DNA from 2 places in the Pseudohongiella spirulinae genome. Region 2 is predicted to be linked to the other one. Evidence: predicted binding sites of a transcription regulator. Region 2 holds the regulator's gene; the other holds the start of a gene.
What was found. The regulator LexA, encoded in region 2, represses DNA repair genes until DNA is damaged. The targets are predictions, from matches to a motif close to CTGTNTNNNNANACAG.

Region 1 (3,409 bases), 1.5 Mb from region 2:
CGCTGATTCCCAGTTGTAATACCTGGTCAGCACCAAGGCGGGCACTTAAAAGATCAGCCAGTGATTGCTGTGCACTGCTTGCATGAAATGGGCTGAGGGTGCGCGAACGCAGCATGATGGTGCTGGCCACCGCAGGCAAGCGCTGGCGCTCCAGTGCCTGCTGTACAAGCAGCATGAACAAGGCACCATCCCGGCTGGCATGCCGGGTCTGTATAGTCAGTATGGCAGGCTCGGGCTTTTCACCGCTCAGGTGCAGTTCCAGATGGTCGCATAGCAGGTGATATTGTTTGAGAAAACCGACAAAGGCCTCCATCAGCGGCTGGATAGCAGACAAGATCTGTTGGTGGCTATGCAGGCCGTATTCACTCTCCATCGATTGCTCAAAACAGGGTGCTGGCTGCCAGCGTGCGGGTGTCCATGGACGTATTGCCAGCAGGGACTGCAGGTAGTCAGTCAGTTGACGGCCAAATCGCAGGCGAATTTCACGAATGGGGATGCGCCACACATCACGCAGTACGATCAGACCGCAACGTTGTAATGCCAGGCTTTGGCGTTCAGGCAGCGGCAGGCAGGCAACCGGTATGTCACCCAGTGCTGCGCGCAGTTGCGGCGTTTCACGCACACAAGAGCTGAGCTCCAGTCTTGCCATCAACAGGCTGGCTGCCGGGCTGGGGCTCAGTGCGGCGCAATAAGAATGGGTATCCAGTTGCTGATTGAGCTGTCGACTTAGCGCCCGGATACTGCCGAAATAACGCAGGCTGCTGCGTACCTCGACCAGTACATCGTCCGGCTCAACCAGGCTGACATAGTCGCTGATGTGCAGTCCCGCGTGCGCAATCGCCTCAAGACTCTGCTTGTCACTCCGGCGGTGGATGGCCAGCCATAATGCACTGCTGGATTGTGAGTTATATGATGGCTGCTGCTTGTGTCGGGTGCCTTGAGTGCGCTGATGCCAGGGTTTTTGGGACCAGCGCGCTTTCAGCATGGCAATTTGAGTGTGATTTTTCCCTGCCGGTAACTACCTCGGGCTTTTTTAAGCATCACATCAATACAGCGCTCCCGGTTCGTCTGCACGTCATTTATTCTGCTGACCGGACTGCTGAGCTGTAATTGCAAGGTGGCCGGCGAATTGGCGGCAGGGCGTTGATGAAACAAAATGCCAAGCGTGCCACCTTCATTGGCGGCCAGTTGCAGTCGGCGAATAACCCGTGCGCTGAGCCAGTTCTGCCAGGCCAGTACCAGGCCGCATTCCAGTGATTGCAGCGCTTTTTCGATGCTCCACAAGGCCTGGTTGCAGCTGGTTTGCGAGGGTATGACAAAGCTGTTGCGGGTATTGATACCGGCCTCATGCAGGGCTTTGCCATGCAGGGGATATGGCGGTGCAATCCAGAGAATGGATTGCTGACTGTGACTGCGTTCGCGCAGCAGTGGTAGTAGCAGCTGAAGCTCGCCAATGCCTTTATGCGGGCATATCAGTTCAACCAGCCCGCGTTCGGGCCAGCCGCCATGAGGCAGCAGTGCATCCAGGGCCGGGTAACCGCTGGATTGTGCGGCAGTGCTGTTCTGCCCGGCTATTGTGCTGTCAGGCAGATCGGCAAACAGGTCACCGTGTCTGGTATAAGCGGAACAGGCAGCACTTGATTGTGGACGCGCTGCCACCTGCTCTGCCTTTTGTCCGGAGGCGCGCCATAAACCGGGCGTTTTCTCCAGTAATTGATTGATCACATCATCGCGTTGTTGAAACAGTTGGCTGCGCAAATTGTTTTGCTGATCTGGGTTTGTCATGATGCTATCCGGTACATTTGCTGTATGTATGAACAGTAGATGCTGTGAATATATACAGTAATATCTCTTCAGACAAGCAGTGTTTTGAAAATAAAAGGAAAAATATCAAAAAAAGCCAGTATGAATGATTGTCATGATTAAAATATTGTATTAGCCTTCAGCAAGTTAGCCGATAATATTGTGCGGTCTTGTCAAATAAGCGACTTAATTAACTGGAAAACAGAATAATTAAAGAGACAGATTTCCAATGAAACGTAAACCTGACATGCTGGTAGTGGTTGTTGTTCTGTTCGCACTGAGTGTGCTGGTCAGTGGAGTGGCACAAAGCGGTCTGCTGTAAAAGCAGTCTGTTGAAAAGGACAGTTTTAAATTCTGCCAATAATCTCTGACGGGGTGCAGATCGCATCCATTTTCACATCCCAGGCGGCAGCCTGTAATCCGCCCGCAACCTCCTGGCAATTGTGCGCCAGTCCAACAAGCACGGGGCTGCGGCTGTTGCCAATGCGAAAGGCAAAAGCCCGGTCGTAAAATCCCTTGCCCATCCCCAAACGATTCCCGCTTCGGTCGAAGCCGGTCAACGGTACGAATGCCAGTTGCAGACGCCGGGGCAAAATTCTGCGCGCTTTAGATGGAACAGGCTCGGCGATGCCCCAGCGGTTATAATGCAGGCGGTCAGTCAGTTGGTAGCGCACAAACAGCATACGATCCGGGTGAAATGGGTGCAGTACCGGTAAATAACAGTACTTACCCTGTTGCAGCGCCAGCCTTAAAAGCTCACGCGGATCCAGCTCACCGTCTACTGGCAGATAAAAGGCAATACGCCTTGAGCGCTGCCAGCGCAATGAGCGCGACAGGCGTCGAACCAATAGACGTGCGGCATGTTGCTGTTGGAGATAATCAAGCTGTCGGCGCTGTTGCCGTAACTGCTGACGAAGACTGACGGGCACAGTTGTTACGAGTCCGTTGCCAGAGGGAATGGAAGCCACCCAAGGTACCGCTGCCGAAATAGTCCTGAACCCACAGGTCCAGGTGGTGGCGCCAGCGATGCTTTCAGGCTTTCCGTCGAGCGGACATGCACAACCACATCTTGCCAGCGCCTCCGGGGTATTGAATATCGGCTCAAGAACATTTTCAGCTGGCCAATACCCCAGGTGACTATGGATTCAGTATATAGCAGATAAATTGGGCTATCGAGGGGAATCGGCAAAAAAATTGTTACAGCGCAAAGCGTCTTACAAATCCATTTGCCGGGCCTTGTGTAAGGCGTGTTCTATTTTATCTTCCAGGTATTTGATTTTCTGCGCATTGCTATGACGCGACTCGTTGATCTGGCGATTTTTCTGAATCAATTCGTGCGTAATGTTCAGCGCGGCCATCACCGAGATTTTTTCAAGGCCATGGATGGTACCGCGCGCTTTAATCTTGCGCATATTCTCATCAAGATAGCGGGCAGACTTAAGTAGCGCATCCTGTTCGGATGGCGGACAACTGATCTGGTACTCGCGATCCAGGATTTTGACAACAACGGTACTGGCGGCGGATGAATGAGTCGACATATCAGGCACTCTGGGATTGTTCCATGGATCGCAGCCGACTTAATACTGACTCCAGCCGGGCTTTGGCC
Region 2 (3,409 bases):
CCGGCCGGTTCGGTAAGTACTTTGGCTGCACCAATAGTGACTGCAAAAATACCCGCAAGTTGCTGCGCAACGGTCAGGCCGCGCCGCCCAAGATGGATCCGGTACCCATGCCGGAACTTGCCTGCGAAAAAGTGGATGACCATTATGTGTTGCGTGATGGCGCAGCGGGCCTGTTCCTGGCAGCCAGCAAATTCCCCAAAAATCGCGAGACACGTGCGCCCCTGCTCAGCGAGCTGGTGCCGCACAAGTCGGAAATCGATCCCAAGTATCACTACCTGTTTGATGCGCCGCTGGCGGACGATGATGGTAACCCGTCTATCATCCGGTTTAGTCGGAAGGCACAGGAGAGTTATCTGCTGACTGAGGTGGATAAGAAGCCGACAGGCTGGAAGGCGTTTTACCGCGACGGCCGCTGGGTGGTGGAGAGCTGATCTGAGCTATTTCAGTGGCTTCGTTCTGGTTCGGCCCGCGCACCCACCCCCGTGCCTTGTGCCATGCTGCGACTCTGCAGTGTCTGCATACGAAATAACTGTTCAGATTCTAGCGGTTCGCACAACTTGCTGCCTTCGACTATGCTGTTGCGCAAATCGATGGGCCGGGTGCATCTATCCAAAGCAACGTAATGGATGGCGCCTCTCAGAGTAGGGTTTGTGATGGCGCGTCAGTAGAGGAATAGCACAAGGGCCGGGAGTGACAGTGATGGGTGCTGACCTTTCAGGTCGCGTCTTCTTCTGATCTGGAGCACCCGAGAAAGCGCGAGGACTGTCTGAGTTCCGAGCCGCGCAGCGGCGAGGGCGAGTTCCGCAGCGCCGGGTGCGCAAGAGCAGAAGGCGGCCGGTCAGCACCCATCACTGTCATTTCCGGTCCGTTCTTTGCCGAAGCTACTGTAACTCCCAATCCGCTCTCTATCGAAGCTACTGCCAAGCGCGTCAACCGTGCCGACGGATGACCCCAACGGAGATGCCCTCGATGGCAAAGGCGTCGCGGCGCAGATCCACCTCTATTGGCTGGTAGTCGTCGTTCTCCGGCAGCAGGCGGATGCGGTAGCGGTCCGGCGTTTCCTCCAGGCGCTTTACGGTCACCTCATCGTCCAGCCGCGCAACAATGATCTCGCCATGACGCGCGCGATTGGTTTTGTGTACCGCCAGCAGGTCACCCTCGAATATACCCACATTGATCATACTGGTGCCCTTGACGGTCAGCAGGTAGTCGGCGCTGGGGTTGAACATGGCGGCAGGCACGCTGACATATTCATCGATGCATTCCTGTGCCAGGATGGGGCTGCCTGCGGCTACCTGACCGATAACCGGCAGGCCCTGCTGCTTATCCTGATCGTCCTGATCTGGCAGGCGGATGCCGCGCGAGGCGCCGGGCACAATTTCTATGGCTTTTTTGCGGGCCAGGGCTTTCAGGTGCTCCTCGGCTGCATTAGGGGAGCGGAATCCCATTTGCTGGGCAATCTCCGAGCGCGTGGGCGGATAGCCGGTTTCCTGCTGGTATTCACGGATAAATGCCAGTATCTGCGCCTGTCGAGGGGTCAGTGCCTGCATGGTCATGATTCCTGTTGATCCATTCAGCCTGTGATTATATACAGTTATGGATTCAGGGCAAGCCCCGCATGACGATGCGCTGTATTCGGGGCAAGTGGATGATAGCCAGTGACATTGGTATGTTGGCCCCGATGGGTGATAATGTCGCGTTTTGATCAGGCACAAAATGGAGTGCGCAATGTCCGATTTCCCCGGCGTGCTGATGCTGGATTTGATGGGTACCACGCTGAGCCGTGAGGAGCACGATTTGCTCCAGCACCCTCAGGTGGGTGGTGTCATATTGTTTGCGCGCAACATAGAGACACCCGCGCAAGTCTGTGCACTCAACGCTGCCATCCGGCAAAGCCGTCCCGAAATTCTGATTGCCGTTGATCAGGAAGGCGGGCGGGTGCAGCGACTGCGACAGGGATTTACCCGATTGCCCCCGCAGTTGCGTCTGCAGAGTCTGTTTGAAAGTGACGCAGAGCAGGCATTGCGTCTGAGCCGGGATTTAGGCTGGCTGATGGCAAGTGAGGTGCTAGCGGCCGGGTTTGATTTCAGCTTTGCGCCGGTGCTGGATTTGCACACCGGACGTAGTACCGTGATTGGCGATCGTGCCTTTGCATCAGATATCGATACGCTGGTTGCACTGGCGTCAGCCTATATGGAAGGCATGCACGAGGCCGGCATGGCAACGACCGGCAAGCACTTTCCCGGACATGGCAGTGTGGAGGCCGATTCGCATCTGGATCTGCCGGTTGATGAACGGCCACTGGATGAGATTCTGCGGCAGGATCTGCAGCCCTTTGCCCGTTGCCTGCCACTGCTGGATGCGGTGATGCCCGCTCATGTGCTGTATCCGGCTGCTGATGCCAGTTGTGCCGGTTTCTCATCGTACTGGCTGCAGCAGGTTCTGCGCGAGCAGCTGGGTTTCAAGGGCGTGATTTTCAGTGATGATCTGGTCATGGCCGCGGCCGCCTCGGCAGGCGATATGCCGCAGCGTGTCGCCCGGGCGCTGACCGCGGGTTGCGATATGCTGCTGGTCTGCAATGATCGGGCCGCCGCCCTGCAGGCATTGCAGGCGCTGGACAAGGGGCAGGTGTCACCGTCAGAAAAGCTGTTGTCGATGCGTGGTCGTTATCAGGGCAAGGATCTGGTGTCATTGCAAACTGATGACCGGGTAATGGATATCCGCCAGCGAATCGGACAGTTGTGAATTTAAATTTGAATTCAGGGAGTAATAGTTTGGACAAGCAGACCATGCTGGATGTACTGAAGCAGGCCGAATGCCTGTATTCGCCGAAACAGATTGATGCTGCTATCGATGCAATGGCAGAGAAAATAAGTTCCGTGATGGCGGACAAACTGCCGCTGCTGCTGTGTGTCATGAATGGTGGCATCATCTTGACAGGACACCTGGCGCCTAAGTTGTCGTTCCCCCTGCACATCGACTACATTCACGCCACACGTTATCGCGAACAGTTGACCGGAAGTGATCTGCACTGGCGCGTTTCGCCGGCCACATCGCTGCAGGGTCGGGCAGTGCTGCTGCTGGATGATATTTTTGACGAAGGTGAAACCCTGGCCGCTATCCGGCGCTGGTGCCTGGAGCAGGGCGCCGCCGACGTCTACAGTGCAGTGCTGGTCGACAAACAGCATGATCGCAAGACGGCGGATATCAAACAGGCCGACTTCACCGCGCTTTATGCTGAAGACAAATATCTTTTCGGTTATGGTATGGACTACAAAGGATTCTGGCGCAACGCACCGGGCATTTTTGCCGCCAGCGATGCTCACACCGGATCCTGACCGTTGAATCAGACAGCAGGTGAGGTCAGATCATGAGTCAGTTTACACCCGACGCCGACAATCTGCTTAAA

Region 1: the regulator LexA is predicted to act here: its motif matches at 1,806-1,821, upstream of imuA (translesion DNA synthesis-associated protein ImuA).

What each region holds. Positions count from the first base shown of each region.
Region 1 covers NZ_CP013189.1:130,867-134,275, forward strand. The annotation lists gene PS2015_RS00580 (Y-family DNA polymerase) at 1-985, opposite strand, end outside; gene imuA (translesion DNA synthesis-associated protein ImuA) at 979-1,785, opposite strand; gene PS2015_RS00590 (5-formyltetrahydrofolate cyclo-ligase) at 2,151-2,732, opposite strand; RNA gene ssrS (6S RNA) at 2,765-2,942, opposite strand; gene PS2015_RS00595 (cell division protein ZapA) at 3,018-3,341, opposite strand; gene PS2015_RS00600 (TIGR02449 family protein) at 3,343-3,409, opposite strand, start outside.
Region 2 covers NZ_CP013189.1:2,005,996-2,009,404, reverse strand. The annotation lists gene topA (type I DNA topoisomerase) at 1-431, shown strand, start outside; gene PS2015_RS09145 (hypothetical protein) at 704-949, shown strand; gene lexA (transcriptional repressor LexA) at 930-1,550, opposite strand; gene nagZ (beta-N-acetylhexosaminidase) at 1,729-2,745, shown strand; gene PS2015_RS09130 (hypoxanthine-guanine phosphoribosyltransferase) at 2,790-3,338, shown strand; gene PS2015_RS09125 (DUF1285 domain-containing protein) at 3,371-3,409, shown strand, end outside.